2 regions of the Cedecea davisae genome follow, and region 2 is predicted to be linked to the other one. Evidence: predicted binding sites of a transcription regulator. Region 2 holds the regulator's gene; the other holds the start of a gene.

Region 1 (14,723 bases), 520 kb from region 2:
CCAGAGCCTGCTCCAGGGTCATTTTCTGAGCTGGAACCAGGGTGGTCGCTTCGTCAGTACCGGAAGCACGCATGTTGGTCAGTTTCTTACCGGTCAGGCAGTTTACAGTCAGGTCGTTAGAACGACTGTGAATACCGATGATCTGGCCTTCATAAACTTCAGCACCGTGGCCCAGGAACAGCTTACCGCGATCTTGTAAACCGTACAGAGCAAACGCAACCGCTTTACCCTGACCGTTAGAGATCAGTACGCCGTTCTGACGCTGGCCCACTTCGCCCTGACGGATATCGTCATAGTGGCTGAAGGTGGAGTACAGCAGACCGGTACCGGAAGTCATGGTCATGAATTCGTTACGGAAGCCAATCAAACCACGGCTTGGGATAACGTAATCAAGACGCACGCGGCCTTTGCCGTCCGGATTCATGTTTTTCAGGTCGCCTTTACGCTCACCGAGTGCCTGCATCACAGAACCCTGATGCTGCTCTTCGATATCCAGCGTCACGTTCTCGAATGGCTCTTGTTTACGGCCATCGATTTCGCGGAAGATAACTTTCGGACGGGATACCGCCAGCTCGAAACCTTCACGACGCATGTTTTCGATAAGAACGGAGAGGTGCAGTTCGCCACGACCGGATACGCGGAATGCATCCGCATCTTCGGTTTCTTCAACGCGCAGTGCAACGTTGTGTACCAGCTCTTTGTTCAGACGATCCAGAATCTGACGAGAGGTCACGAACTTACCTTCTTTACCGCAGAACGGAGAGGTATTTACGTTGAAGAACATGGAAACGGTTGGCTCATCAACGGACAGCGCCGGCAGCGCTTCAACATTTTGCGGGTCGCAAATGGTGTCGGAGATGTTCAGCTCGCCCAGGCCGGTGATGGCGATGATATCGCCCGCTTCGGCTTCGGTAGACTCGATACGCTCCAGGCCCAGGTGGGTCAGAACTTTACCGACTTTACCGTTACGGGTTTTCCCTTCGCTATCAATGATAGTGATCTGCTGGTTTGGCTTCACTTTGCCGCGTTTGATGCGGCCGATGCCGATAACGCCAACATAGTTGTTGTAGTCCAGCTGGGAAATTTGCATCTGCAGCGGACCATCACGGTCAACGCTTGGCGCCGGTACGCGATCGACAATAGCCTGGTACAGCGGGGTCATGTCCGCCGCCATATCATTGTGATCCATACCCGCGATGCCGTTCAGCGCGGATGCATAAATAATTGGGAAGTCGAGCTGCTCGTCGGTCGCATCCAGGTTAACGAACAGGTCGAAGACCTGATCAACAACCCAGTCAGGACGCGCGCCAGGACGGTCAACTTTGTTGATAACCACGATCGGCTTCAAACCATGGGCAAACGCCTTCTTGGTTACGAAGCGCGTCTGCGGCATTGGGCCATCCATTGCGTCAACCACCAGCAGAACGGAGTCTACCATGGACATTACGCGTTCAACTTCACCACCGAAGTCGGCGTGCCCAGGGGTATCAACGATGTTGATACGGTAGTCATTCCATTTGATAGCGGTGTTTTTAGCGAGGATGGTAATCCCACGCTCTTTCTCCAAATCGTTGGAGTCCATCACGCGTTCAGTAGCTTCAGCACGTTCGTTACTGAAAGTACCGGATTGCTGCAGCAGCTTATCAACCAGGGTAGTTTTACCATGGTCAACGTGCGCGATGATGGCGATATTACGCAGATTTTCGATCACAACTTTGCCTCAGGCATTAGAAATAGCGCGTTATTGTACACGTATTAATCGAAGGACAGAACAGGATCACAAAGAACCTTTACAAACAATGTAGAAAGTAAGGGTTTGTGATCGCTTTCACGGAGCTAAAAAGGGAGCCATAACGTAAATTGCACCAATATGGTGCTCTGGCATGATGCTGAGGCACTATATTGGTGCAATTTATTCATCCTGGTGCAGCCCTTTTGCACTATGGTGTGCATGATAGCGCCTTTTTAGGGTGATTTAAAAGTTGGCACAGATTTCGCTTTAAAGATTTTATGGCGAAAAGCCACATTAAGAAGTGTTTGATTACCTCGTACCACGACGACAACGACCAATCCGGGAGAGTTTAAGTATGTCCGCTGAACACGTTTTGACGATGCTGAATGAGCATGAAGTGAAGTTTGTCGATCTGCGTTTTACCGATACCAAAGGTAAAGAACAGCACGTCACTATTCCTGCTCATCAGGTAAATGCTGACTTCTTCGAAGAAGGCAAAATGTTTGACGGCTCCTCGATTGGTGGCTGGAAAGGTATCAACGAATCCGACATGGTGCTGATGCCTGACCCAACTAGCGCCGTGATTGATCCGTTCTTCGCGGACTCTACCCTGATTATCCGCTGCGACATTCTCGAGCCAGGCACCATGCAGGGCTACGACCGTGACCCGCGTTCCATCGCGAAACGCGCTGAAGACTACCTGCGCGCTACCGGCATCGCAGACACCGTTCTGTTCGGGCCAGAGCCAGAGTTCTTCCTGTTCGACGACATTCGCTTCGGCAGCTCCATCTCCGGCTCCCACGTTGCTATCGATGATATCGAAGGCGCATGGAACACCGGCACCAAATACGAAGGCGGCAACAAAGGTCACCGTCCTGCTGTTAAAGGCGGTTACTTCCCGGTTCCACCGGTAGACTCCGCGCAGGACCTGCGTTCTGCTATGTGTCTGACCATGGAGCAGATGGGCCTGGTTGTTGAAGCTCACCACCACGAAGTAGCAACTGCTGGTCAGAACGAAGTGGCTACCCGCTTCAACACCATGACCAAGAAAGCAGACGAAATTCAGATCTACAAATATGTCGTACATAACGTTGCTCACGCCTACGGCAAAACCGCGACCTTCATGCCAAAACCAATGTTTGGCGATAACGGTTCCGGCATGCACTGCCACATGTCCCTGTCCAAGAACGGCGTTAACCTGTTCTCCGGCGACAAATATGCTGGCCTGTCTGAGCAAGCGCTGTACTACATCGGCGGCGTAATCAAACACGCTAAAGCGATTAACGCCCTGGCTAACCCGACCACCAACTCCTACAAGCGTCTGGTCCCGGGTTATGAAGCACCGGTTATGCTGGCTTACTCCGCCCGTAACCGTTCTGCCTCTATCCGTATTCCTGTCGTAGCGTCCCCGAAAGCACGTCGTATCGAAGTGCGCTTCCCGGACCCGGCTGCTAACCCGTACCTGTGCTTTGCAGCGCTGCTGATGGCTGGTCTTGACGGTATCAAGAACAAAATCCATCCGGGCGAAGCAATGGACAAAAACCTGTACGACCTGCCGCCGGAAGAAGCAAAAGAGATCCCACAAGTTGCTGGCTCTCTGGAAGAAGCACTGAACGCGCTGAACGAAGACCGCGAGTTCCTGACCGCGGGCGGCGTATTCACCGACGACGCTATCGATGCTTACATCGCACTGCGTACCGAAGAAAACGACCGCGTGCGTATGACTCCGCACCCGGTAGAGTTTGAGCTGTACTACAGCGTCTAATTGAAGTTGTTTTTTGTTGCCGTGGAAACTTTAGCCCATCTTCGGATGGGCTTTTTTCTCCACCAGAATCCCCTGTGACGCTGCTTTTTGTCACCCAAACACTATAATGCACTAAAACGGTGCACGGAGACTGCTGTATGGCAACTGGCGCGCTGCCCGATGCTGGGCAGATTCTGAACTCTCTTATCAACAGCATCCTGCTGGTGGATGACGAGCTGGCGGTGCATTACGCCAACCCTGCGGCTCAGCAACTGCTGGCGCAAAGCTCACGTAAGCTGTACGGCACGCCGCTGCCCGATCTGTTGAGCTATTTCTCTTTGAATATTGCCGTTATGCAGGAAAGCCTGATGGCTGGCCAGGGCTTCACCGATAACGAAGTGACGCTGGTGATAGATAGCCGCTCACATATTCTTTCCCTGACGGCGCAGAGGCTGCCCGAAGGGTACATCCTGATGGAAATGGCGCCGATGGATAACCAGCGTCGTTTAAGCCAGGAACAGCTACAGCACGCACAGCAGATTGCCGCCCGAGATTTAGTGCGTGGGCTGGCGCATGAAATTAAAAACCCGCTTGGCGGGCTGCGTGGGGCGGCACAGCTGCTAAGTAAGGCGCTGCCGGACCCGTCGCTGGCGGAATACACCAAAGTTATTATCGAGCAGGCCGACAGGCTACGAAACCTTGTCGATAGGCTGCTGGGGCCGCAGCAGCCCGGTATGCACGTCACCGAAAGCATTCACAAAGTCGCCGAGCGCGTTGTGAAACTGGTGTCGATGGAACTACCGGCTAACGTCACGCTGGTGCGGGATTACGACCCCAGCCTGCCTGAGTTTGCACATGATCCCGACCAGATAGAACAGGTTCTGCTGAACATCGTGCGTAATGCGCTGCAGGCGCTGGGCAGCGAAGGAGGCGAGATAGTCTTGCGCACCCGTACCGCCTTCCAGCTAACGCTGCACGGCACGCGCTATCGGCTGGCAGCAAGAATTGATATTGAAGATAACGGCCCGGGTATCCCGGCTCATCTGCAGGATACGTTGTTCTATCCGATGGTCAGCGGACGAGAAGGCGGCACCGGGCTGGGGCTTTCTATAGCGCGCAGCCTTATCGATCAGCATTCGGGCAAAATCGAATTCAACAGTTGGCCGGGTCATACCGAATTTTCGGTTTACCTGCCTATTCGGAAGTAGAGGTCTTTATGCAACGAGGGATAGTTTGGGTCGTTGACGACGATAGCTCCATCCGCTGGGTGCTTGAGCGCGCGTTAACCGGGGCCGGGTTAAGTTGCACCACCTTTGAAAGTGGCAATGAGGTGCTGGACGCCCTTGCCACCAAAACCCCGGATGTTTTGCTGTCGGATATTCGCATGCCCGGCATGGACGGTCTTGCGCTGCTGAAACAGATTAAACAGCGCCATCCGATGCTTCCGGTCATCATAATGACGGCACATTCCGATTTAGATGCCGCGGTTAGCGCCTATCAACAGGGCGCTTTCGACTACCTGCCAAAACCGTTTGATATCGATGAAGCCGTGGCGCTGGTAGAGCGCGCTATTAGCCATTATCAGGAGCAGCAGCAGCCGCGCAACACGCCAGCAAGCGGGCCAACTACCGATATCATCGGTGAAGCGCCTGCGATGCAGGACGTTTTTCGTATTATCGGCCGCCTGTCGCGCTCCTCCATCAGCGTGCTGATCAACGGCGAATCAGGCACCGGTAAAGAGCTGGTTGCTCATGCCCTGCATCGCCATAGCCCACGGGCTAAATCACCGTTTATCGCACTCAACATGGCGGCTATCCCCAAAGATTTGATCGAGTCTGAGCTGTTCGGTCATGAAAAAGGGGCCTTCACCGGGGCTAACCAGATCCGTCAGGGACGCTTTGAACAGGCCGACGGCGGCACGCTGTTCCTCGATGAAATCGGCGATATGCCGCTGGACGTACAAACCCGCCTGTTGCGCGTGCTGGCCGACGGCCAGTTCTACCGGGTTGGCGGCTATGCCGCGGTAAAAGTAGACGTGCGCATCATCGCGGCGACCCACCAGAACCTTGAACTGCGCGTGCAGGAAGGCAAATTCCGTGAGGACTTGTTCCACCGCCTGAACGTTATCCGCGTGCATTTACCGCCGCTACGTGAACGCCGGGAAGATATTCCCCGGCTGGCTCGCCACTTCCTGCAGGTGGCAGCCCGTGAACTGGGCGTAGAAGCCAAGCTTCTGCATCCTGAGACGGAAAATGCCTTAACCCGCCTTGCCTGGCCGGGCAACGTGCGCCAGCTGGAGAATACCTGCCGCTGGTTAACCGTGATGGCCGCGGGCCAGGAAGTGCTGATTCAGGACCTGCCGAGCGAGCTGTTTGAGACCACCGTGGCCGAGAGCGGCGGCGTGGCGCAAACCAACCCCGATAGCTGGGCTATGCTGCTGGCCCAGTGGGCGGAGAGAGCGCTTCGTTCAGGGCACCAGGACCTGCTTTCAGAAGCGCAGCCGGAGATGGAGCGAACGCTGCTGACTACCGCGCTACGCCACACTCAGGGGCATAAACAGGAAGCGGCCCGCCTGCTGGGCTGGGGACGAAATACGCTGACTCGTAAGCTAAAAGAGCTGGGAATGGAGTAGCGCTTCAGCGCTTTGCGAAGGATAAAATAACGGCGGGGCTAAACCCCGCCGTTTTTATATCACGCGTGAGAACTGCTGGAGGCGCGCTTTTTGCCGCAGGTAAGTATCAAAGCACATGCAGATGTTGCGAATCAGCAAACGCCCCTTCCCGCTAACCTTAATTCCCTGCTCGTCCAGCTCCACCAGCCCGTCTTTCGCCAGCGGCGCCAGCAGGCGCAGGTCTTCGGCAAAATAGTCGGCAAAGTTTAGCGACCAGAGCTGTTCAATCTCAGCAAAGTTGAGCTGGAAATTGCAGATAAGCGCCTTAATCACGTCGCGACGAATACAATCATCACGCGTTAAGGCAAGTCCACGCCACAGCCCGTTGCCCCGCTCGTCCACCTGCTGATAATACTGCTTAAGTTCTTTCTGGTTCTGGGCGTAACAATCGCCAATCATGCTGATGGCCGAGACACCAAGCCCCAGCAGATCGGTATCGCCCTGGGTGGTGTAGCCCTGGAAATTACGGTGCAGTTTGCCTTCACGCTGGGCAATCGCCAGTTCGTCATCCGGGCGGGCAAAGTGATCCATGCCGATAAACTGGTAACCCGATCCCGTTAGCGAAGCGATGGTTTCCTGGAGAATATCCAGCTTCTGCTGGGCGCTCGGCAGATCGGCATCTTTAATCTTGCGCTGGGCGGCAAACAACGTTGGCAGGTGAGCGTAGTTAAAGACGCTAAGCCGGTGCGGGCTAAGCTCCGCGACGCGTTTCAGCGTAAAGGCGAAGCTTTCCGGGGTTTGCTTTGGCAGGCCGTAAATCAGGTCAATGTTGGTTGAGGTAAAGCCCAGCTCTCTGGCGCGCTTGATAAGAGCGAAGATAAACTCTTCGTCCTGCTCGCGGTTTACCAGGCGCTGCACCTCTTTGTTGAAGTCCTGAACGCCCATGCTCAGGCGGGTGAACCCTTCCTGGCGCAGGTGATCCAGCACGTCGAGTTCGATTTCTCGCGGGTCAACTTCAATCGATAACTCGGCATCGCCATTAAAGCTGAAATGCATGCGCAGGAGCGCCATCAGGCGGCTGATTTGCGCTTTACTCAGATAAGTCGGCGTCCCGCCGCCCCAATGCAGCTGGCTGACATGGCGGCCTTTAAACAGCGGTGCGCGATGGATAATTTCCTGCTCCAGCGCGTCCAGATATTGGTCAGCCTTGTGCTGCTGCCGGGTAACAATCTTGTTGCAGCCGCAGAAATAGCAAAGCTTGTGGCAAAACGGGATATGCACGTAAAGCGAGAGCGGGCGCTCCGGGTAACGGGCAACCGCCTGCAAAAACTCCGGCTCGCCGAAGGCTTCAGAGAACTCCAGCGCGGTCGGATAAGAGGTGTAACGTGGCCCTGAATAATTATATTTCTGGATCAGGGCCAGATCCCAGTCGATTAACTGCTCAGACATACTCACTCCTTGCGGTGATGTCGCCGGCGCCGACGAGGCGAAGGAGGCCCGCTCATTCCACGAACCATGGCCCTTCGCCGCAGCGAATTCTGCAGCCGCGACAGCCGCCGTAGTTTAACGAATAACCACAGCAGATAACACACCAGCGGAATAACCATAATAAGAACAGGTAATCCCATGGGAGTAACCTTTAGTTACCACCCTTGAGCAGACGCATTAAATCGTCGGCTTTTTCTTCTTCCTCTTCATCGTCTTCCCAGGCGATGCCGAGCTCGGCCATCAGGGCATCGATGCGGTCCAGCTTCGCATCAACCCAGGACTGCTCTTCTTTACTCAGGGTTTCGCCCGCTTCCAGACGTTCCAGCAGCCCGTCCAGGCGCTCATCGTTTTCCAGCATATCCAGCTCAGCCTGTGGTGTTAGCATAGGTTTCTCGCTCTTCGGTTTGTGCTGTTTAGCGACCGGTGGTGCTTCGGTTACGCCCAGTTGAATCGGTTTTTTACTGCCAATACGCGGGTCTTTAGTCTTACCTGCGGATTTGCCGCCCTGCGCCTGGCTTTCACCATTTGCACGGCTGCCAGCCGCGTGACCGCGGTGTTTTTTCTGACGTTTACGCTCACGCGCTTCCTGATCTACTTCTTCACGCGATTTACGGCGTACTTTTGCCGGTTTTTTGCCCTGCGGCGCTGCATTTTGTTGCTTCATAATAAGTCGTCTTAAGCCATTTTATTCAGTATAGAATTGCGGCGGAATCTAGCAGAAAGCAAGCAAAGAAAAAAGGCGACAGGTTAACCAGCCGTCATTTTCTTCATCTTGTTCCTCTTCTGGCGAGAAACACGGCGTTTTCTGCTCGTTCAGGTATAATCCCCGGCAAATGATTACCTGACGGGGACACCGTTGTGAAAAACTGGAACTACCAACTGACTAAGTTCGTGCTCAGCGCACCGGACATTCGCCATCTTCCTTCTGATACCGGTATTGAGGTTGCTTTCGCAGGCCGCTCTAACGCGGGTAAATCCAGCTCACTGAATACGCTGACCAATCAGAAAGGCCTTGCGCGCACCAGTAAAACGCCTGGGCGTACTCAGCTTATCAACCTGTTTGAAGTGGCAGAAGGCAAGCGTCTGGTGGATTTACCGGGCTACGGTTATGCCGAAGTGCCTGAAGAGGTGAAGCACAAATGGCAGCGCGCGCTGGGAGAATACCTGCAAAAGCGCAACAGCCTGAAAGGGCTGGTCGTACTGATGGACATCCGCCATCCGCTTAAAGATCTCGATCAGCAAATGATCCAGTGGGCCGTCGCCAGTAATATTGAGGTGATGGTGCTGTTAACCAAAGCGGACAAGCTGGCGTCAGGCGCACGCAAAGCACAGCTCAATATGGTGCGTGAAGCCGCGCTGGCGTTTGGCGGTAATATTGAGATTGAAGCGTTTTCTTCCCTGAAGAAAATCGGCGTTGATAAGCTGCGCCTCAAGCTGGACAGCTGGTACAACGACCTTCCGCCGGCGGTAGAAGAAGACGCGGCTGAAGAGTAATCACGAAGCACGGCTGAGGCCGTGTTTTTTTTCGCCCAATAAAAAACGCCCCAGTCATTTCTGACTGGGGCGGCTAAATATTCAGCCAAATCCGATTACGTGAAGTAAAAGGTCTGAAAGATAGAACATCTTACCTCTGTACCCTACGCGAATAACTCTACTCCTTTTTAATCGCTCAAAAAAGCATTTTTTGTAGTTTTTTTTCACTTTTTGCATCACATTCTTGAAGCATCATCACAAAAAGCTATGACTTATGTTGCTTAGTTACAAAAACGTGATCTGAGCTTTTAGCATTAATGTGCCTGATCCCAGTTTTTACCGCTGCCTACTTCCACCAGCAGCGGCACGTCGAGCGTCATACTGCTTTCCATCAGCTCGTGGATTTTCCGGGAGACGGCTTCCACATCGTCCTGATGTACTTCAAACACCAGTTCATCGTGTACCTGCATGATCATTTTCACCCGCGGCTTGTCCGCCAGCAGCCAGGCATCCACGGCTATCATCGCTCGTTTGATAATATCCGCCGCCGTTCCCTGCATTGGGGCGTTGATAGCCGCTCGCTCTGCACCTGCACGACGGGCACCGTTGCTGGAGCTGATATCCGGCAGGTATAAGCGACGACCATCCAGGGTTTCAACGTAGCCTTTATCTTTTGCCTGCGCCCGCGTGCGCTCCATGTACTCAAGCACGCCCGGGTAGCGTTCAAAGTAGAGATCCATATATTTCTGGGACTCTTTACGCGGGATGTTGAGCTGGCGGGAGAGGCCAAACGCGCTCATGCCGTAAATCAGGCCAAAGTTGATAGCCTTGGCGCTGCGGCGCTGCTCGCCGGTTACGCTTTCCAGCGGTAGCCCGAAGACTTCAGCGGCGGTAGCGCGGTGGATGTCTTTCCCTTCTGCAAAGGCGGTTAGCAGGCCTTTATCGCGGGAGAGATGAGCCATAATACGCAGCTCAATCTGAGAGTAGTCCGCAGAGAGGATCACGTAATCCTCAGGCGCAATAAAGGCCTGGCGGATGCGGCGGCCTTCTTCGTTGCGTACCGGAATATTTTGCAGATTCGGGTCGGTTGAAGACAGACGACCGGTTGCCGTAACGGCCTGATGATAAGAGGTATGCACACGCCCGGTTTTTGGGCTAATCATCAGCGGCAGTTTATCGGTATAGGTGGACTTCAACTTGGCAAGCCCGCGGTATTCGAGGATAACTTTTGGCAGCGGGTAGTCCAGCGCCAGCTCTTCAAGCACTTCTTCTGACGTAGAAGGTGCCCCGCCCGGCGTTTTCTTCAGGGGTTTAATACCCTGCTTCTCAAACAGAATCGTTTGCAGCTGCTTGGTAGAGGAGAGATTAAACTCCTCACCGGCAATCTCATGAGCCTTCAGCTCCAGCTCGGCCAGGCGTTTGGTTAATTCCAGGGAATGCGCGTGCAGGATAGCCGGATCGATTTTAACGCCGTTGCGCTCAATGCGGGAAATCACCGGCACCAGCGGCATTTCAACGTTTTTAAAGATATTCAGAGGACCTTCGGTCTTCTCAAGCTTCGGCCACATTTTCAGGTGCAGCTGGAGAGTAACGTCGGCATCTTCCGCCGCATAGCGCCCGGCAGTTTCCAGGTCTATCTGGTTGAAGGTCAGCTGTTTTTTGCCTTTACCGGCAATCTCTTCAAACGAAATGGTTTTATGCTTCAGCCAGCGGTCGGCGAGGCTGTCCATATCGTGGCGGCCAGCAACGCTGTCCAGCGTGTAGGATTCAAGCATGGTGTCAAAAGCAATGCCGCGCAGCTCAATGCCGTAGTTCTGCATGATGCCGCGATCATACTTCAGGTTTTGCCCAACCTTCAGCGCTTTTTCGTCTTCCAGCAGCGGCTTCAGCAACTCAAGAGCACGCTCGCGGGAAATCTGATCCGGGGCATCAAGGTAGTCATGTGCCACAGGGATGTAGCAGGCAACGCCCGGTTCGGTGGCAAAGGAAAGTCCGACCAGGTTGGCGCTGATGTTGTCCAGGCTGTCGGTTTCGGTATCGAAGGCAAAAAGCGGCGCTTTTTTCAGGCGCTCGATCCATTCCACCAGCACTTTCTCATCGAGGATCGTGACGTAGTTGTCATAAGAGAGCTGGCTGGCTGGCTCTTCCGGTTCGGCCTCAATTTCGATAGTTTTTTGCGGCTGAGAGGCCGGTTTTGCGCCTTTAGCCTGCATCCATTTACCGTTTTCAACGTCGGTTATCCAACGTTTGAACTCATACTGCTTAAACAGCCCCAACAGCTCGTCTGCCGCCGGCTGCTGGACTTCAAGCTGCTCACAGCCCAGTTCCAGCTCAACGTCGGTTTTAATCGTCGCCAGCTTGTAGGAGAGGTAGGCCAGCTCTTTGCTTTGCTCAAGCTTCGCCGCCATGGTTTTAGCACCGCGGAAAGAAAGCTCGGCAATTTTTTCCGGGTTTGCATAAAGCGTGTCCAGACCACCAAGCCCCTGCAGCAGCGCCTGGGCGGTCTTTTCACCCACGCCGGGAACGCCGGGGATGTTATCCGACGAATCGCCCATCAGAGCCAGGAAATCGATGATCAGTTCCGGCGGCACGCCGTATTTGGTCTGAACTTCTTCCGGCCCCAGAATCGTGTTGGTCATGGTGTTAATCAGCGTAACGCCCGGCGTTACCAGCTGCGCCATGTCTTTATCACCGGTGCTTATCAGCACCGGGCGGCCGACTTTTTCAGCCTCCAGCGCCAGCGTGCCGATAACGTCATCGGCCTCAACGCCGGATACCGCCAGCAGAGGCAGCCCCATGGCTTTGACCATCGCGTGGAGCGGCTCAATCTGCGCTCTCAGATCGTCCGGCATCGGCGGGCGATGCGATTTATAGTCTTCAAATAGCTCATCACGGAACGTTTTGCCTTTGGCATCAAACACCACCGCCGCGTGCGTAGGCTGGTATTGCAGAATCAGGCTACGCAGCATGTTAAGCACGCCGTACATTGCCCCCGTTGGCTCTCCACGGCTGTTCGTCAGCGGTGGAAAGGCGTGATATGCCCGGTAAAGGTAGGAGGAGCCATCAACGAGGATAAGCGGGTTGTCTGCGATCTGGACCATAGTGTTCCGTTCCATGCCTGTGATTAATTTATTGTTCAAGGATGCCATAGCCTGAACAAAAACATGAACTATTGGCAGCAATATGCTGAAAAGAATTCGTAGTTTGGGCGATCCTGCGCAGGATCAATGCTGTGGATAAGTTTGTGCATATTTTTTTAGCTTATGCACTCCATAAAATGATCCTTCTCTGGAAAATATTAAATGCTTATAATTTTCATAACGTTAACTAAATGATAGTTTAGCCGCACTAAATAGGCAGTGGATCGTTTGATGTGGATATATACTCAGACGAGCCACAACTGGCGAGAGTTTGTTCTGCCGCGAAAAGCAACGGATTAAAATCCTTTTCATTTGCCGAGCCGCCATTAGGGGTTTCTGATAAAATTCGCCGCTTATTGTCGTTCATACCAGCATCTCCACTATTCTAACCTTCTGAAATATTATTTATGTCGAGATTACTCGCAGCGCTCACCCTGACTTTAAGTGTTGTGCTGACTATTTTGCTCACGGTCGCCTGCTCCGTTCCGATCATTATTGCCGGGATCGTTAAGCTGCTATTACCCGTTCCGGCCATCTGGCGTTCGATCTCGGCATTTGCTGACTTTATGATGTATTGCTGGTGCGAAGGACTGGCGCTGCTGTTACGCCTCAACCCTTATTTAAAATGGGATGTGGAAGGTCTGGAAGGGCTGAGTAAAAAGAACTGGTATCTGCTGATTTGTAACCATCGCAGCTGGGCCGATATCGTTATTCTGTGCGTGCTGTTCCGCAAGCATATTCCGATGAATAAATACTTTCTTAAACAGCAGCTTGCCTGGGTTCCTTTTATGGGGCTGGCCTGCTGGGCGCTGGATATGCCTTTTATGAAGCGCTATTCGCGAGCCTATTTGCTACGCCATCCGGAACGCCGGGGTAAAGATGTGGAAACCACCCGCCGCTCCTGCATGAAATTTCGCTCGCACCCTACAACTATCGTGAATTTTGTCGAAGGCTCGCGCTTCACGCCACAAAAGCAGACTCAGACTCGCTCAGCTTTTAACTACCTGCTGCCACCAAAAGCGGCCGGTATAGCGATGGCGATGGGCGTATTAGGAAAGCAGTTCGACAAGATGCTGAACGTTACGCTGTGCTATCCAGAAAATGTATCATCACCGTTCTACGATATGCTCTCAGGAAAGATGACGAGAATTGTGGTGAGGATTTCGCTGGTGCCGATTAGCGAAGAGCTGCACGGTGATTACGTTAACGATAAGAATTTTAAACGCCGTTTTCAGCTGTGGCTTAATACGCTGTGGAGTGAAAAAGATGGACAGCTTGAACAGCTACATGCTGGAGGTAAAAAAGCCGGTCAATGACCGGCTTTTCCTTATTATTTCTTCTCGACCAGGTATTTCACCGTGTCGGCATACTGCTGAACAAAGATATCCATGCTGCTGGTATCCATGCCCTGCATATTCAGCTGATATTTACCGTTAACGTACATAGCCGGTACGCCCTGCAGCTGAAGATCGGCAGCCGCTTTCTCCTGCTGAGCGACCAGGGATTTCACCACGAAGCTGTTCCACGCCGCGTCATACTCTTCCGGCTTCACGCCAGCGTCGATAAACACTTTACGGATATCGGCATCGTTCTGCACGGTCTGGCTTTTCTGCACGGCTTCAAACATTGGGGAGGTGATTTTATCTTCCACACCCAAGGCCATTGCAACGGCCCACGCCTGAGTCAGGTCTTTGCCCAACGGGCCAAGGAACTCGACGTGGTATTTGGTCATTTTGGTGCCTTCCGGCAGCTTTTTCTTCACGTTATCAGAAACATGAAGAACCTGTTCGAACTGATAGCAGTGTGGGCAATAGAAAGAGAAAAACTCTAATACCTGCGGCTCACCGGTAGCCGGCTTGTCCAGGGTAACGTACTGTTTACCGTCGGTAAACTGTGCTGCAGATGCGCTAAATGCCAGGATCATGCCCGCCAGCGCCAGCCAAATCTTCTTCATAATCAACTCTCTCCTGAATTTTACTGATTAATACATTGGCGTTAATTGTAATGGAGGTTCACGCAGAACCCGGACCTGCTCTAGATATGTTGCAGTTTGTCTTCTCCAGAAATCCTCATCGCTAAACCACGGGAAGTTTCGGGGGAATGCGGGGTCATCCCAGCGCCGCATTAGCCACGCGAGATAGTAAACAATACGCATAGCGCGTAACGGTTCGATAAGAGCCAGCTCGCCGGTATCAAACGGGGAGAACTCTTCGTAGGCCTCAATGATGGTTTCCAGCTGTATGCGCTGTTCGGCTTTATCGCCGTTAAGCAGCATCCAGATATCCTGTACTGCCGGGCCGTTGCGGGCATCATCCAGGTCAACGAACAGCGGCCCGTCGCGCCAAAGAATATTGCCCGGATGGCAGTCGCCGTGCAGGCGAAGTGGCTCAAAGTCAGCGTTCCAGCAGCGTTTTACTTCCTCTATTAACGAGTCAGTCGCTATCAGGAACTCTTTCTTAAGCGCTGCGGGAATAAGCTTACTTTGCTCGAACGACTCTCGAGGCTGGAAAAGGTATTCATCCAGCCCGATACCAG
Region 2 (14,723 bases):
TCGTACCCGTTGAATAACGCAATCCACGTTACGGTAATGGCGAAAACTACGCTCTTAATCACGCAGTTCACTAAATCAAGCCGCCAGGAAACCGCATTCTGCATTGCCGACCAGAAGAAACCAGCGTCAATACCTTTCCAGTTAACGCCAACCAGCGCGCCGCCCCAAACGCCAACGGCAACAAAGATAAGCGTTAACAGCGGCAGAGAAATGACACCGGCCCAAAAGCGCGGTGAAACCACGCGGCGCAGCGGATCGACCGCCATCATTTCCATACTGGAAAGCTGCTCGGTCGCCCGCATCAGGCCAATTTCGGCGGTTAATGCAGACCCGGCACGCCCGGCAAACAACAGCGCGGCAACCACCGGCCCCAGCTCGCGCAGCAAAGAGAGCGCAACCAGCATACCCAGGCTTGACTCCGCGCTATAGGTCGTCAGCACCAGATAGCCCTGCAGCCCCAGCACCATACCGATGAACAGGCCGGAAACCATGATTATCAGCATCGACAGCACGCCGACGTTGTAAAGCTGACGCATCAGCAGCGGCGCATGCTTGCGAAACTCCGGTTTCCCTACCAGCGCGTTGAATAACATCAATCCGGCACGCCCAAACGAAGCGCAGGTTTTTACCCCACGTCGCCCGAAAGATGCCAGTGCATTTAGCAGCATGAGCGCTTAGCTCCTCGTTCCAGATAACAAATCTTGTTGATAATCCCCGGCCGGATAACGGAACGGCACCGGTCCGTCAGCGATGCCGTCGAGGAATTGTCGAACGCGTGGGTCGTGATTTTCACGCAGCTCAGCCGCGCTACCGTGCGCCACAATGTGCTGGTCGGCAGCAATATAAGCGTAATCCGCGATACTTAATACTTCGGGAACGTCGTGGGATACCACAATGCAGGTTACCCCAAGCGAGCTATTCAGCTCAGAGATAAGCTTCACCAGTACGCCCATCGTTATTGGGTCCTGGCCAACAAAAGGCTCATCAAACATGATCAAGTCTGGCTCAAGGGCAATAGCACGAGCCAGCGCGGCACGCCGTGCCATCCCGCCGGACAACTCAGACGGCATCAGTTTAGCCGCACCACGCAGCCCGACCGCTTCCAGCTTCATCATCACCGTGCTGTGCAGCAGAGGCTCAGGCAAATTGCGATGCTCGCGCAGCGGATAGGCAACGTTTTCAAACACGTCGAGATCGGTAAACAACGCGCCGGACTGGAACAACATGCTCATGCGCTTGCGGACGGTAAAAAGCCTCGAGCGTGACATTGCCGGAACGTTTTCGCCATCAAACAGGATCTCACCGCTATCGGGGGTTATCTGCCCGCCAATAAGTTTTAATAGCGTCGTCTTGCCGATCCCCGATGGCCCCATGATCGCGGTTATTTTGCCGCGAGGTACGGTCAGGGAAATATTATCGAAAATCTGGCGTTCGCCACGGGAAAAACTCATCCCACGGATCTCAACCAGGTTCGCTTCAGTCTGACTCATCGCCCTTCCTTTTTTGTCTTAAGCGGCAAGCATGGCCTCAAAGAGAGGCTGAAACCCATCATTTTTACAGAATATTACCTGTCCGGGTTAGCGAAAGCTGGCATTTGTTTTACTTTTCTGCCGCATAAAGTCAGAATTAAGACTTATGGCTAAGTCCAGACGGCGCTTCGGCTCCGCCGGAACATTCAGGGCCCAGGACCGGCGATTATACCTTAATAAAGGATTTTTCATGCTGTTAGCTACGGCGCTATTAATTATCGGTTTACTTCTGGTGGTTTATGGTGCCGATCGTTTAGTTTTTGCCGCCGCGATCCTTTGTCGAAGTATCGGCGTCCCGCCGCTTATCATCGGCATGACCGTGGTCAGCATTGGCACCTCGCTTCCTGAAATCATTATTGCCAGCTCATCGGCGCTGCACGGGCAGTTGGACTTAGCCGTCGGAACGGCAATCGGCTCTAATATAACCAATATCATGCTGATTCTCGGCCTGGCCGCGCTGCTTCACCCATTTACCGTCAATTCCGATATTGTACGCCGCGAATTACCGCTAATGTTGATCGTTAGCGCCGCCGCTGGCCTGTTTCTGTATGACGGGGAGCTGAGCCAGTTCAAAGGCATAATACTGCTGGCAATGGCGGTGCTATATCTGCTGTTTATTATTAGAATAGGCCGCCTTGCCGAGCGTCAGGGCGAAGATAGCCTCACGCGCGAACAGCTAGCCGAGCTGCCGCAGGAAGGCAGCCTCTCGGTAGCGTTTTTATGGCTCGGCGTCGCGCTGGTAATTATGCCGATGGCCACCAGAATGGTTATCGATAATGCTTCTGTTCTCGCCCACTATTTCGGCGTGAGCGAGCTGGTTATCGGCCTGACGATCATTGCTATCGGCACCAGCCTGCCGGAACTGGCGACGGCGATTGCGGGCGCACGCAAAGGTGAAGATGACATCGCCATTGGCAATATCATTGGCTCAAATATTTTTAATATTGTTTTTGTACTGGGGATCCCCGCACTGGTGGCTCCGGGCAGTATCGACCCGCAGGCCTTTGCGCGTGATTATTGGCTGATGTTAGCGGTAAGTGCTGTTTTTGCCGTGCTTTGCTGGCGTAAACCTCGCCAAATCGGCAAGCTCGCGGGCGCTCTGTTAACATGTGGGTTTATCGTATGGATTGTGGTGCTTTGGTTTGTTGCACCACCTGTCGTCGGATAAAACGGAAACGGGAATTATGTCTCATATAGATTTAGCGCCGGGTTTTGACTTTCAACAAGCGGGCAAAGACGTGCTCAATATTGAACGTGAAGGCCTGGCTCAGCTCGACCAGTATATTAACGACGACTTCTCGCAGGCCTGTGAGAAAATGTTTTACTGCGCGGGCAAGATAGTTGTGATGGGCATGGGCAAGTCGGGCCATATCGGTAAGAAGATGGCGGCGACTTTCGCCAGCACCGGCACCCCGGCATTTTTCGTCCATCCCGGTGAAGCCAGCCACGGCGATCTCGGCATGGTTACCGCGCAGGACATCGTGATAGCCATTTCCAACTCCGGCGAATCTAACGAAATTTTGGCGCTAATCCCGGTGTTAAAACGCCTCCAGGTGCCGTTAATTTGCATGACTGGCCGCCCGGAAAGCTCAATGGGCCGTGCGGCAGATATTCATCTGTGCATCGCGGTGCCACAGGAAGCCTGTCCTCTGGGCCTGGCACCGACCACCAGCACCACGGCAACGCTGGTGATGGGTGATGCGCTTGCTGTCGCGCTGCTGAAAGCCCGCGGCTTTACGCCCGAAGATTTTGCGCTTTCCCATCCGGGCGGCGCGCTGGGCCGTAAACTGCTGCTGCGAGTTAACGACATTATGCACTCCGGCGATGAAATTCCGCACGTCAGCAAAGAGGCCTCTCTGCGCGACGCGCTGCTGGAAATTACCCGTAAAAATATGGGGATGACGGTCATCTGCAATGACCTGATGAAAATTGAAGGCATCTTTACCGACGGCGACTTACGTCGCGTGTTCGATATGGGTGCTGATTTAAATACCCTACGCATTGCTGACGTGATGACCGCAGGCGGCATTCGCGTGCGTCCGGGAACATTGGCGGTTGACGCCCTGAACCTGATGCAGTCGCGCCATATCACCTCGGTTCTGGTCGCAGATGGCGACCAATTGCTGGGTGTGGTACATATGCATGACATGCTGCGCGCAGGCGTAGTTTAAACAAAGGATTAGCCTTAATGAGTAACCGTGATGCGTTGCTGAACACCTGTTATGGGCCGGTTAGCGCGCAGGTCATAGAGCGGGCGAAAGAAGTTCGCCTGCTGATTCTGGATGTCGATGGCGTTATGTCAGACGGCCTGATTTACATGGGCAATAGCGGCGAAGAGCTGAAGGCCTTCAACGTGCGCGATGGCTACGGCATTCGCTGCGCCCTGACCTCCGGGATTGAAGTCGCTATTATTACCGGAAGGAAAGCAAAACTGCTGGAAGACCGCTGTGAAACTCTGGGTATCACGCACCTCTATCAGGGGCAGTCAGATAAGCTCATCGCCTTTCGCGATCTGCTGGCAAAGCTGGCGCTCTCTCCAGAGCAGGCGGCTTATATCGGTGACGACCTGATCGACTGGCCGGTAATGGAACAAGTGGGCTTAAGCGTAGCCGTTGCAGACGCCCATCCGCTGCTGACGCCAAAGGCTGACTACGTTACCCGAATTAGCGGCGGGCGCGGCGCGGTGCGGGAAGTTTGCGATCTGTTATTGATGGCGCAAGGTAAGCTTGACGAGGCCAAAGGGCAATCCATATGAGTAAGACCAAACGTTGGCTTATCATCCTGCTCGCCATCGCGGCGCTGGTCCTGATCGGCCTGAATCTTACGGATCGTGACGAACCTGGCGTAACCGTCAATAATAATGATCCCACCTATCAGAGTGAGCTTTCCACAACGGTAGTGTACAACCCGCAGGGCGCGCTGAATTACAAGCTGATAGCCCAGCATGTTGAATATTTTTCGGATACGGGGATTTCCTGGTTCACCAAACCGGTGATGACCCAGTACGATGAAAAGAAGGTCGCCACCTGGGAAATTCACGCCGATCGCGCCAAACTTACCGATGACAAAATGCTCTATTTGTACGGCAACGTGGTGGTAACGGCGCTGACCCCGGAGTCGCAGTTACGCAAAATCACGACAGACAATGCGCAGGTTAACCTCGTCACCCAGGACGTTGCGTCCGACGACCTGGTTACCCTGTACGGTACCAGCTTTAATTCCAGCGGCCTGAAAATGCGCGGCAACTTACGCAGCCAAACTGCACAGCTGATTGAAAAGGTTAAAACCTCTTATGAAATCCAGAATAAACAAACTCAGCCTTAAACTTGTTCTGCTTGGTACGCTCTTTGCCGCACCATGGTCCGCCTGGGCGCTGACCGGTGATACCGAACAGCCGATTCATATTGAATCGGACCAGCAGTCCCTCGATATGCAGGGTAACGTCGTCACCTTCACCGGTAACGTCGTGGTGACTCAGGGCAGTATCAAAATCAACGCCGATAAAGTTGTCGTCACCCGTCCCGGCGGTGAGCAGGGCAAAGAGGTGATCGACGGCTACGGCAACCCGGCAACCTTCTACCAAATGCAGGACAGCGGGAAGCCGGTAAAAGGCCACGCCTCCACCATGCATTATGAGCTGGCCAACGACTTCGTCGTGCTGACCGGTAAAGCTTACCTGGAACAGCTGGACAGCAATATCACCGGCGACAAGATAACTTACCTGGTGAAAGAGCAAAAAATGCAGGCGTTTAGCGATAAAGGCAAGCGAGTCACCACCGTGCTGGTGCCGTCTCAGTTGCAAAACAAAAACGGCCAGCAGCCGGCACAGAAAAAGAGTAACTAATTCGTTATGGCAACTTTAATTGCGAAAAACCTGGCTAAAGCCTACAAGGGCCGCCGCGTGGTCGAAGACGTCAGCCTGACCGTTAAATCAGGCGAAATCGTTGGGCTGCTCGGGCCAAACGGCGCCGGTAAAACCACGACGTTTTATATGGTTGTAGGTATCGTGCCTCGCGATGCGGGCAATATCATCATTGATGATGAAGACATCAGCCTGCTTCCGCTACACGCCCGCGCACGTCGTGGTATCGGCTATCTGCCTCAGGAAGCCTCTATTTTCCGCCGCCTGAGCGTTTTCGATAATCTGATGGCGGTGTTGCAGATTCGCGATGACCTGACCTCAGAGCAGCGCGAAGATCGCGCCAACGAGCTGATGGAAGAGTTCCACATCTCTCATCTGCGCAATAGCCTTGGGCAGTCGCTGTCCGGCGGGGAGCGCCGCCGCGTTGAAATAGCCCGCGCGCTGGCAGCAAACCCAAAATTCATCCTGCTGGATGAACCTTTTGCCGGCGTAGACCCGATCTCCGTAATTGATATCAAACGCATCATCGAGCATCTGCGCGACAGCGGCCTCGGCGTGCTGATTACCGACCATAACGTCCGCGAAACGCTGGCCGTCTGCGAACGCGCCTATATCGTTAGCCAGGGCCACCTGATTGCCCACGGCACGCCGGAAGAAATCCTTGAAGACGAGCAAGTTAAGCGAGTCTATCTGGGCGAAGAGTTCAGACTCTGATAGGGTGGGAAGTCTTACACGACTTATTTGAGGACGTTTGCTCTGAACATGAAGCAAGGTTTGCAATTACGGCTTAGCCAACAACTTGCTATGACGCCCCAGCTACAGCAGGCAATTCGCCTGTTGCAGCTCTCGACGTTAGAGCTTCAGCAAGAACTCCAGCAGGCACTGGACAGCAATCCATTGCTTGAGCAAACCGACCTGCATGATGAAATCGATACTCAGGAAATGCCTGAGAGCGAAGCCATGGACACCCGCGAAGCCCTCGAACAGAAAGATATGCCGGAGGAGCTGCCGCTGGACGCCAGTTGGGATGAGATCTACACCGCAGGAACCCCTTCAGGCACCGGCACCGACTATCTCGACGATGAGCTTCCCGTTTATCAGGGTGAAACAACCCAGTCGCTTCAGGACTACCTGATGTGGCAAGTTGACCTGACGCCCTTCTCCGACACGGACACCGCGATTGCAACTTCGATAGTCGACGCGGTAGACGAAACCGGGTATCTAACCGTCCCGCTGGAAGACATTCTGGAAAGCATGGGCAACGACGAGGTCACGCTCGATGAAGTCGAAGCGGTGCTTAAGCGTATTCAGCGCTTCGATCCGGTAGGGGTGGCGGCGAGAGATTTGCGCGACTGCCTGCTGATCCAACTTTCTCAATTCGCCAAAGAAACGCCCTGGCTGGCTGAAGCTCGCCTGATTGTTAGCGATCATTTAGATCTGCTGGCTAACCACGATTTCCGCGCCTTAATGCGCGTAACAAGAATCAAAGAAGACGTGCTGAAAGAGGCCATGTGCCTGATTCAGTCGCTTGACCCACGCCCCGGCCAGTCCATTCAAACCGGCGAGCCTGAATACGTTATTCCGGACGTGCTGGTGCGTAAGCTACAGTCACGCTGGACCGTAGAGCTTAACTCCGACAGCATTCCCCGTCTCAAAATCAACCAGCAATATGCCGCCATGGGCGGAAATACCCGCAATGACAGCGATTCGCAGTTTATTCGCAGTCACCTGCAGGAAGCGAAGTGGTTGATTAAAAGTCTCGAAAGCCGCAATGATACGCTGTTACGCGTTAGCCGCTGCATTGTGGAGCAGCAGCAGGGCTTTTTTGAGCATGGCGAAGAGCACATGAAGCCGATGGTGCTGGCGGATATTGCCCAGGCGGTAGAGATGCACGAATCGACCATCTCAAGGGTGACGACGCAGAAGTATTTGCACAGCCCGCGCGGCATTTTTGAATTGAAGTATTTCTTCTCCAGCCATGTCAGTACCGAAGGCGGCGGCGAAGCCTCCTCAACGGCAATTCGTGCGCTGGTGAAGAAGTTAATAGCTGCGGAAAACCCCGCCAAACCTCTGAGCGACAGTAAATTAACCTCAATGCTGTCGGATCAGGGTATTATGGTGGCACGCCGCACAGTTGCGAAGTACCGAGAATCTTTATCCATTCCACCGTCAAACCAGCGTAAACAGCTGGTGTGACTTCACCGATAAGGAAGACACTATGCAGCTCAACATTACAGGGCAAAACGTCGAGATAACCGATGCACTGCGTGATTTTTTGAACGCTAAGTTTGCCAAACTGGAGCAGTACTTCGAAAGAATCAACCAGGTCTATATTGTATTAAAGGTGGAAAAAGTAACTCATGCGGCGGATGCTACGCTGCACGTGAACGGTGGAGAACTGCATGCCAGCGCCGAAGGCCAGGACATGTATGCCGCGATTGACGGACTGATTGATAAACTGGCCCGACAGTTAACAAAACACAAAGATAAACTAAAACAGCACTGATAATCCGGGCATCAGATGTGCATACGGTCGGCCCGCTGCCTGTGTAGCGGGCCGTTCGCACAAAAAATGCTTAGGTGAACTTATGATGAACAACGATTCGGCTCTACAACTGAGCAATGTCCTTAACCAGGAATGTACTCGCAGTGGCGTCCACTGCCAGAGTAAAAAACGTGCGCTGGAAATTATCAGCGAACTGGCAGCAAAACAGCTTGGCCTGCCGCCGCAGGTCGTTTTCGAAGCCGTATTAACCCGCGAACGTATGGGCAGTACCGGCATTGGCAACGGCATTGCAATTCCCCACGGCAAGCTTGAGGAAGATACGCTGCGCGCCGTTGGCGTCTTTATCCAGCTGGAAACGCCTATTGCTTTTGATGCTATCGACAACCAGCCGGTGGACTTGCTGTTCGCGCTGCTGGTGCCGGCGGATCAAACCAAGACCCACCTTCATACGCTGTCTCTGGTGGCGAAGCGTCTGGCGGATAAAACCATTTGCCGCCGCCTGCGTTCGGCCAGCAGCGATGAAGAGCTTTACCAGATAATTACTGAAACAGAAGTCGATAACGCCAGCGAAAACGAATAATCGGCACGTTTGATGTACCGGACAGATAAATCGGGGGAATGATTACATGGTGCTGATGATTGTCAGCGGCCGCTCAGGTTCAGGGAAGTCTGTAGCCTTGCGCGCACTGGAAGATATGGGATTCTACTGTGTGGATAACCTGCCGGTTGTTCTGCTGCCGGAGCTGGCAAAAACGCTTGCTGACCGGCAAATTTCCGCCGCGGTCAGCATTGACGTGCGCAACATGCCGGAATCACCGGAGATCTTCGAGCAGGCGATGGACAATCTGCCGGATGCTTTCTCGCCGCAGCTGCTGTTCCTGGACGCCGACCGCAACACCCTGATTCGCCGCTACAGCGATACCCGCCGCCTGCACCCGCTCTCCAGCAAGAATCTTTCGCTGGAAAGCGCTATCGACGAAGAGAGCGACCTGCTCGAACCGTTGAAATCCCGCGCGGACTTGATTATCGACACCTCGGAAATGTCGGTTCACGAGCTGGCTGAAATGCTGCGTACCCGCCTGCTGGGCAAACGGGAGCGCGAGCTGACGATGGTGTTTGAGTCCTTCGGCTTCAAACACGGCATCCCGATTGATGCGGACTATGTGTTTGACGTTCGCTTCCTGCCTAACCCGCACTGGGACCCTAAGCTGCGCCCGATGACCGGCCTCGACAGACCGGTTGCCGCCTTCCTCGACAGGCACACAGAAGTACACAATTTTATCTACCAGACCCGCAGCTATCTTGAGTTATGGTTACCCATGCTGGAAACCAACAACCGTAGCTATCTGACCGTCGCTATCGGCTGTACCGGCGGTAAGCACCGTTCGGTTTATATTGCAGAGCAGCTGGCCGACTACTTCCGTTCGCGCGGCAAGAACGTCCAGTCCCGACACCGCACGCTGGAAAAACGTAAAACATGACCGTAAAGCATACCGTTGAAATCACCAATAAGCTGGGCATGCACGCCCGCCCGGCTATGAAGCTGTTTGAACTGGTGCAAAGCTTTGACGCCGAAGTAATGCTGAGAAATGAAGCAGGAACCGAAGCCGAAGCCAGCAGCGTGATTGCTCTGCTGATGCTGGACTCCGCCAAGGGTGGGCACATCGAGGTGGAAGTGACGGGTCCTGAGGAAGAACAGGCTCTGGCGGCGGTAATCGCGCTGTTCAATGCCGGTTTTGACGAAGACTAAGCGGGTATCGCGGCGTTAGCCGCGCCCCATTTTCCACACCGCGGCTACGTTACGCGCCGTTATGCGTATATTTTCCTCCGCCTGTTCAAGCGCCTCCGGTAAGGTCTGGATCCGGTTAAGCACTGAAAATACGGCGTCTATTCCATATTGATGCACCACCCCGTAATCAGGCGCCATACCGCCCGCCAGCGCAATCACCGGCACATCAAATCGTTTAGCGACTCTTGCCACGCCTGCCGGGGTTTTACCGTGTATCGTCTGGCTATCAATCCGCCCTTCTCCGGTAATAACCAGGTCCGCGCCTTCAATAGCCTCTGCCAGTTTTAACGCTTCGGTGACTATTTCAACGCCCGGCCGCAGCCTGGCATTCAACAGCGCGAACAGCGAAGCCCCCATTCCTCCCGCAGCCCCCGCACCGGCAACATCAATAACCGGCTTGCCGCCGAGCCGCTCAATCTGCTCGCCATAGTGCCTGAGAGAAGCATCCAGCTGGCTAACCATTTCCGGCGTCGCGCCTTTTTGCGGTCCAAATACCGCAGAAGCTCCCTTTTCACCGCACAGCGGGTTATCAACATCGCAGGCGACCAAGATTTCGGTTTGCAGCAATCTCGGGTCCAGCAGACTCAAGTCCAGCGAGCTCAGCTCCGCCAGCGCCGCGCCTCCGGCACTTAACTGCTGCCCTTTGGCATCAAGGAGCTTTGCGCCCAGCGCCTGCATCATGCCCGCTCCACCGTCGTTCGTTGCGCTACCGCCAATGCCGATAATGATTTTACTGACGCCGTACTCCAGCGCCGCAAGGATAAGCTCGCCGGTGCCGAAAGTACCGGTTAATAACGGGTTACGCTGCGCCACGGGAACCAGATGCAGACCGGAGGCAGCGGCCATTTCAATGATTGCCATGTCCTCTGCGCCCGTCAGGCCAAAAAAGGCTTCAACCGGCTGCCCGAGGGGGCCGGTCACCGTTACCGGAATGACTTTCCCATCGGTGGCGGCAACCATCGACTCGACTGTACCTTCCCCGCCGTCGGCCATCGGCAGCTTTACATAATCGGCATGCGGGTAAATTTCGCGAAAACCCTGCTCAATAGCCGCGGCAACCTGCATTGCGCTCAGGCTTTCTTTAAAAGAATCGGGGGCAATAACAATTTTCATGGCGACCTCATTCAACCGCGGCATAGCACAACCAGGCGGCGAACTGCGGAAGGAAGAACAACCGCCGGAGGGCGCTCTGGCGGTTATTTTAAATTATGCTGCTCGAGGAAGGACTCCCCGCCCAGCTGACGCATCTGGCGCATGATCCACTGCTGCCGCTGGCGAATATAGCCGGATGGCGCATTGGCTTTAAAACGAATCGGGTTGGGTAATACCGCGGCCAGCAGTGCCGCTTCTGCCGGAGTCAGGCGGCTGGCTGGCTTGTTAAAATAGCGCCGCGAGGCCTCTTCAACGCCAAAAACACCTTCACCGAACTCGGCGATATTCAGGTACACCGTCAAAATCCGCCGTTTACTCCACGCCGTTTCCAGCCCAACGGTCAGCCCGGCCTCCAGACCTTTACGCAGCCAGCTACGCCCGTCCCACAGAAACAGGTTTTTGGCCGTTTGCTGGGAGAGCGTTGAAGCGCCGCGAACGCGGTTTTCATTACGCTCATTGTGCGCGAGCGCTTTCTCGATAGCGGCGGTATCAAATCCCCAGTGCTCGGGGAATTTTTGGTCCTCAGAGGCAATAACCGCCAGCCCCATCCACGGAGAAATTTCGTCCATAGATACCCAGTCGGAGTGGGCGACATAGCCAAAATTGCCGCTCGCCCAGGCGCTGACCTGGCGCTCAACCATTACCGCGGAAAACGGCACGGGGACAAAACGAAACAGCAGCAGCCCGAAAAACCACAGGCCGCCAACCGCGATCAAAGCCCTCAGAAGCCAGCGTTTCACCCACTGCAACGGTGCAAAACGCCCTTTCCTCACGCGCTCAGTTCCAGCACGCGTGCAACCAGCTTGTCGATACCGATGGCCGCTTCGTTAATGTTTTGCGCCAGCATATAAGCAGGCGTTGTCACGACCTTACGATCTTCATCAACAACGATATCCTCTACCGGGCAGGGAACATGCTCTGCGCCCATCGCTTCCAGCAGTTCAGCGGTATCGATATCCGTCCCGATGGTTAGCCTCAGAGGCATATCCAGAATCTTTGGCAACATCGCCGGAGCAATGCACATAAAGCCCAAAGGCTTTCCCTGCTCGTGGCATTCGCGCGCAAGGCGGCGTAAATCAACATCAACTTCACATTCAGCACCCTGGGCGGCAAACGTGCTCAGGTTTTTAGCCGCGCCAAATCCACCCGGCACAATCAGGCCGTCGAGCGCTTCGGACACCGCCTCGCGCAAAGGCAGAATATTGCCGCGCGTAATGCGGGCCGCTTCCTGCAGGACATTGCGGCCGCCAGTTGCAGCCTCGCCGGTAAGATGATCGATAACGTCAGACTGAGGTTTATCGGGTGCAAAGCAAACCGCCTCGGCACCGGCACGGGACAGCGCCAGCAGCGTTAGCACCGCCTCGTGGATTTCGCTGCCGTCGTAAACGCCACAGCCACTTAGCACTACGCCGATTCTCTTCATTTGAACGCTCCTTTACTTAAAGCCTGCTTCAGTATCAGCCGAACCATTTGCTCGTTATGCTTCACATATTTTACTGATTCACGTAACAAATATTTCAAGCTTTGCTATCTTATATGGCTGACGGCCCGCGAATTGCTGGTTGTGCCATTAATTAATTCAACGCTTAAAAAAGGCGCAACCCTGTTTTCCCTGGTGTTGGCGCAGTATTCGCGCACCCCGGCCTGGCCGGGGTCATTTTTTTCCGGCTTCGGCTACCCACGCTTTTAATACGTTAACGTCGTGCTGCCACTCTTGTTTCAGCTCTTCGATCCATTCGCCAACGTTATCTGACCACGCGGGTAAATCCGGCGACTGAATCTGCTGGGCAACCTGCTGTAAATGGCGCAGGCCGACCGAGCCAGCCGCGCCTTTAATTTTATGCCCCTCTTCCACCACGCCTTTGTTATCACGCGCGGTCATATTGGAATCGAGCACTTCTAAATAACCCGGCATCATTTTTTCGAACATCGCCAGGCCATCGGTTATTAATTTTGGCCCTACCAGCTCGATATATTGCTCAAGCATGGGAATATCGAGCAGCGCTTGCTGTTTTTCACTATCGACTTTTGTCACCACAGGCTCCTTGTCCGTTATCTGGTTATCCCAGAACTTTTGGATCATCGACATCAGTGCCGGCACGGCGAGCGGTTTACTCAACACGTCATCCATTCCGGCTTCCAGGTACTCGGTCTTGTTTTTCAGCACGTTAGCGGTAAGCGCCACCAGCGGCGGCAGCTCACTTTTGCTAAAGCGTTTATTCAGCTCGCGGGAGATATCCAGCCCGGTCATGTCCGGCAACTGGATGTCCAGCAGCACGAGGTCATATTCCCCCGGAATAAACATCTCCAGCGCTTCTTTCCCGGTCATCGCCACATCAACGCTGTTCCCCAGCTTTTCGAGTACCGAGCGCGCCACGATGACGTTCAGCTCGATATCCTCCACCAGCAGGACGTGCAGGGCCGGCAGCGGCATCTCGTCGTCGTCGAGCGTATCCTCAACCTCTTCGGCCACGCTTGGCGCCTGCACGGTTAAGGTAAACAGCGAGCCTTCACCCGGCTTGCTGGTCACGGTAATATCGCCCCCCATGCTCTTCGCCAGGCGGCGCGATACCGCAAGGCCAATACCGGTGCCGGTCGCCGGTTTACCACCGTGGCTGTCTTTCACCTGGTAGTACATGGCAAAAATTTTGTCCTGCTCATCCTGAGGGATGCCGATACCCGAATCCTGCACTTCAAAGCGCAGGCAGCTCTCCTCTTCATAACGAACCCGCACCGTCACCAGCCCGCCTTTCGGGGTAAACTTCACCGCATTGCTGATAAGGTTCCACAGAATCTGGCGCAGGCGCGTGCCGTCCGTCACCACTTTATGCGGCAGCGGCAACGTCGGATCCATAACAAACGATAGCCCTTTTTGCTGAGCCTGCAGGCCGGAGAGGTTTTCGAGGTCGGCAAGGAAGCTGGTGAAATCCACCGGCTGATTATCAAGCTGCACTTTGCGGCGCTCAAGTTTGTCCATGTCGATAATATCGTTGAAGATATTGCCGAGAGTGATGGCCGAAACGTGAATGGTTTTCAGGTAATTGGTCTGTTCGGCGCTCAGGTCGGTATCCAGCAGAATACGGCTCAGGCCGACGATGCCGTTAAGCGGCGTGCGCAGCTCGTGGCTGATAGTAGAGATAAACGTGGTCTTATCCCGGCTGGCGCGTTCCAGGGCATCCTGGTAGCGTTTACGCTCGGTAATATCACGCCCAAAGCCCATCAGGCCATGGCGTTTCCCCACGCGGTCGTAATAAGGCACTTTACGAATTTCGAAGCAGGCTTTGCGCCCGTCCGGGTAATCAAGCCACTGCTCGTAGGTTAGCGACACGTTGTGGCGGAAGACTTTCTCGTCGGTCTCCAGCACTTTTTCGGCGGCCTCGGCAGAGTAAACGTCCTGCGGTTTGAGGTGGATTAGCTGCTTTTCGCTTTTCCCGGTCAACAGCTCCATCGCCCGGTTACAGCCTGAGAATTCTTTATCTTCGTTGCGGTAGAACACCAGGTCAGGGGAGGCATCAAGGAAGGAGCGCAGGAAAGAGGACTGCTGCTCAAGCCGGATTTGCGTCTCTTCACGCTCCTGCATCTCCACTTTAAGCTGCTCAAGCATAGTCTGGCGCTCGGCTTCCGCCTTCACGCGGTCGGCAATTTCCTGGTTGAGCTGGGCGATATTATCTTTTAGCTGGACGTTGAGGATCAGGTCACGCTCGCGCATCTCCTCAAGTTTTTCCACCAGCTTCGACAGGCGCTGCCTGGACTCTTCAAGCTGCTCAACAACAACCGACAGGAAGTAGACCGCCCACGGCGTAATCAACAACCCAAAAAAGATGGAGCGAACAACATCGATGCTTTCGACCTGGCCGCGCAGCAGCATGGTGACGGCCATCTGCA

The links. Region 2 encodes sigma-54, which starts transcription at its own class of promoters, with help from an activator protein. Its sites were predicted from a motif close to GTTGGCACANNTTTCGCTNT; they were not measured.
Region 1: the regulator sigma-54 is predicted to act here: its motif matches at 1,982-2,001, upstream of glnA (glutamate--ammonia ligase).

The regions. Positions count from the first base shown of each region.
Region 1 covers NZ_CP172054.1:4,761,266-4,775,988, forward strand. The annotation lists gene typA (ribosome-dependent GTPase TypA) at 1-1,711, opposite strand, end outside; gene glnA (glutamate--ammonia ligase) at 2,088-3,497, shown strand; gene glnL (nitrogen regulation protein NR(II)) at 3,635-4,684, shown strand; gene glnG (nitrogen regulation protein NR(I)) at 4,693-6,108, shown strand; gene hemN (oxygen-independent coproporphyrinogen III oxidase) at 6,163-7,536, opposite strand; gene yihI (Der GTPase-activating protein YihI) at 7,727-8,239, opposite strand; gene yihA (ribosome biogenesis GTP-binding protein YihA/YsxC) at 8,434-9,069, shown strand; gene polA (DNA polymerase I) at 9,363-12,149, opposite strand; gene ACG1VR_RS22820 (hypothetical protein) at 12,397-12,555, opposite strand; gene ACG1VR_RS22825 (acyltransferase) at 12,596-13,504, shown strand; gene dsbA (thiol:disulfide interchange protein DsbA) at 13,519-14,142, opposite strand; gene ACG1VR_RS22835 (serine/threonine protein kinase) at 14,170-14,723, opposite strand, start outside.
Region 2 covers NZ_CP172054.1:330,823-345,545, reverse strand. The annotation lists gene mlaE (lipid asymmetry maintenance ABC transporter permease subunit MlaE) at 1-668, opposite strand, end outside; gene mlaF (phospholipid ABC transporter ATP-binding protein MlaF) at 675-1,490, opposite strand; gene ACG1VR_RS02100 (calcium/sodium antiporter) at 1,720-2,697, shown strand; gene kdsD (arabinose-5-phosphate isomerase KdsD) at 2,714-3,700, shown strand; gene kdsC (3-deoxy-manno-octulosonate-8-phosphatase KdsC) at 3,718-4,284, shown strand; gene lptC (LPS export ABC transporter periplasmic protein LptC) at 4,281-4,853, shown strand; gene lptA (lipopolysaccharide ABC transporter substrate-binding protein LptA) at 4,822-5,373, shown strand; gene lptB (LPS export ABC transporter ATP-binding protein) at 5,380-6,105, shown strand; gene rpoN (RNA polymerase factor sigma-54) at 6,154-7,587, shown strand; gene hpf (ribosome hibernation promoting factor) at 7,610-7,897, shown strand; gene ptsN (PTS IIA-like nitrogen regulatory protein PtsN) at 7,980-8,477, shown strand; gene rapZ (RNase adapter RapZ) at 8,524-9,378, shown strand; gene npr (PTS phosphocarrier protein NPr) at 9,375-9,647, shown strand; gene ACG1VR_RS02045 (glycerate kinase) at 9,663-10,799, opposite strand; gene mtgA (monofunctional biosynthetic peptidoglycan transglycosylase) at 10,883-11,611, opposite strand; gene elbB (isoprenoid biosynthesis glyoxalase ElbB) at 11,608-12,261, opposite strand; gene arcB (aerobic respiration two-component sensor histidine kinase ArcB) at 12,493-14,723, opposite strand, start outside.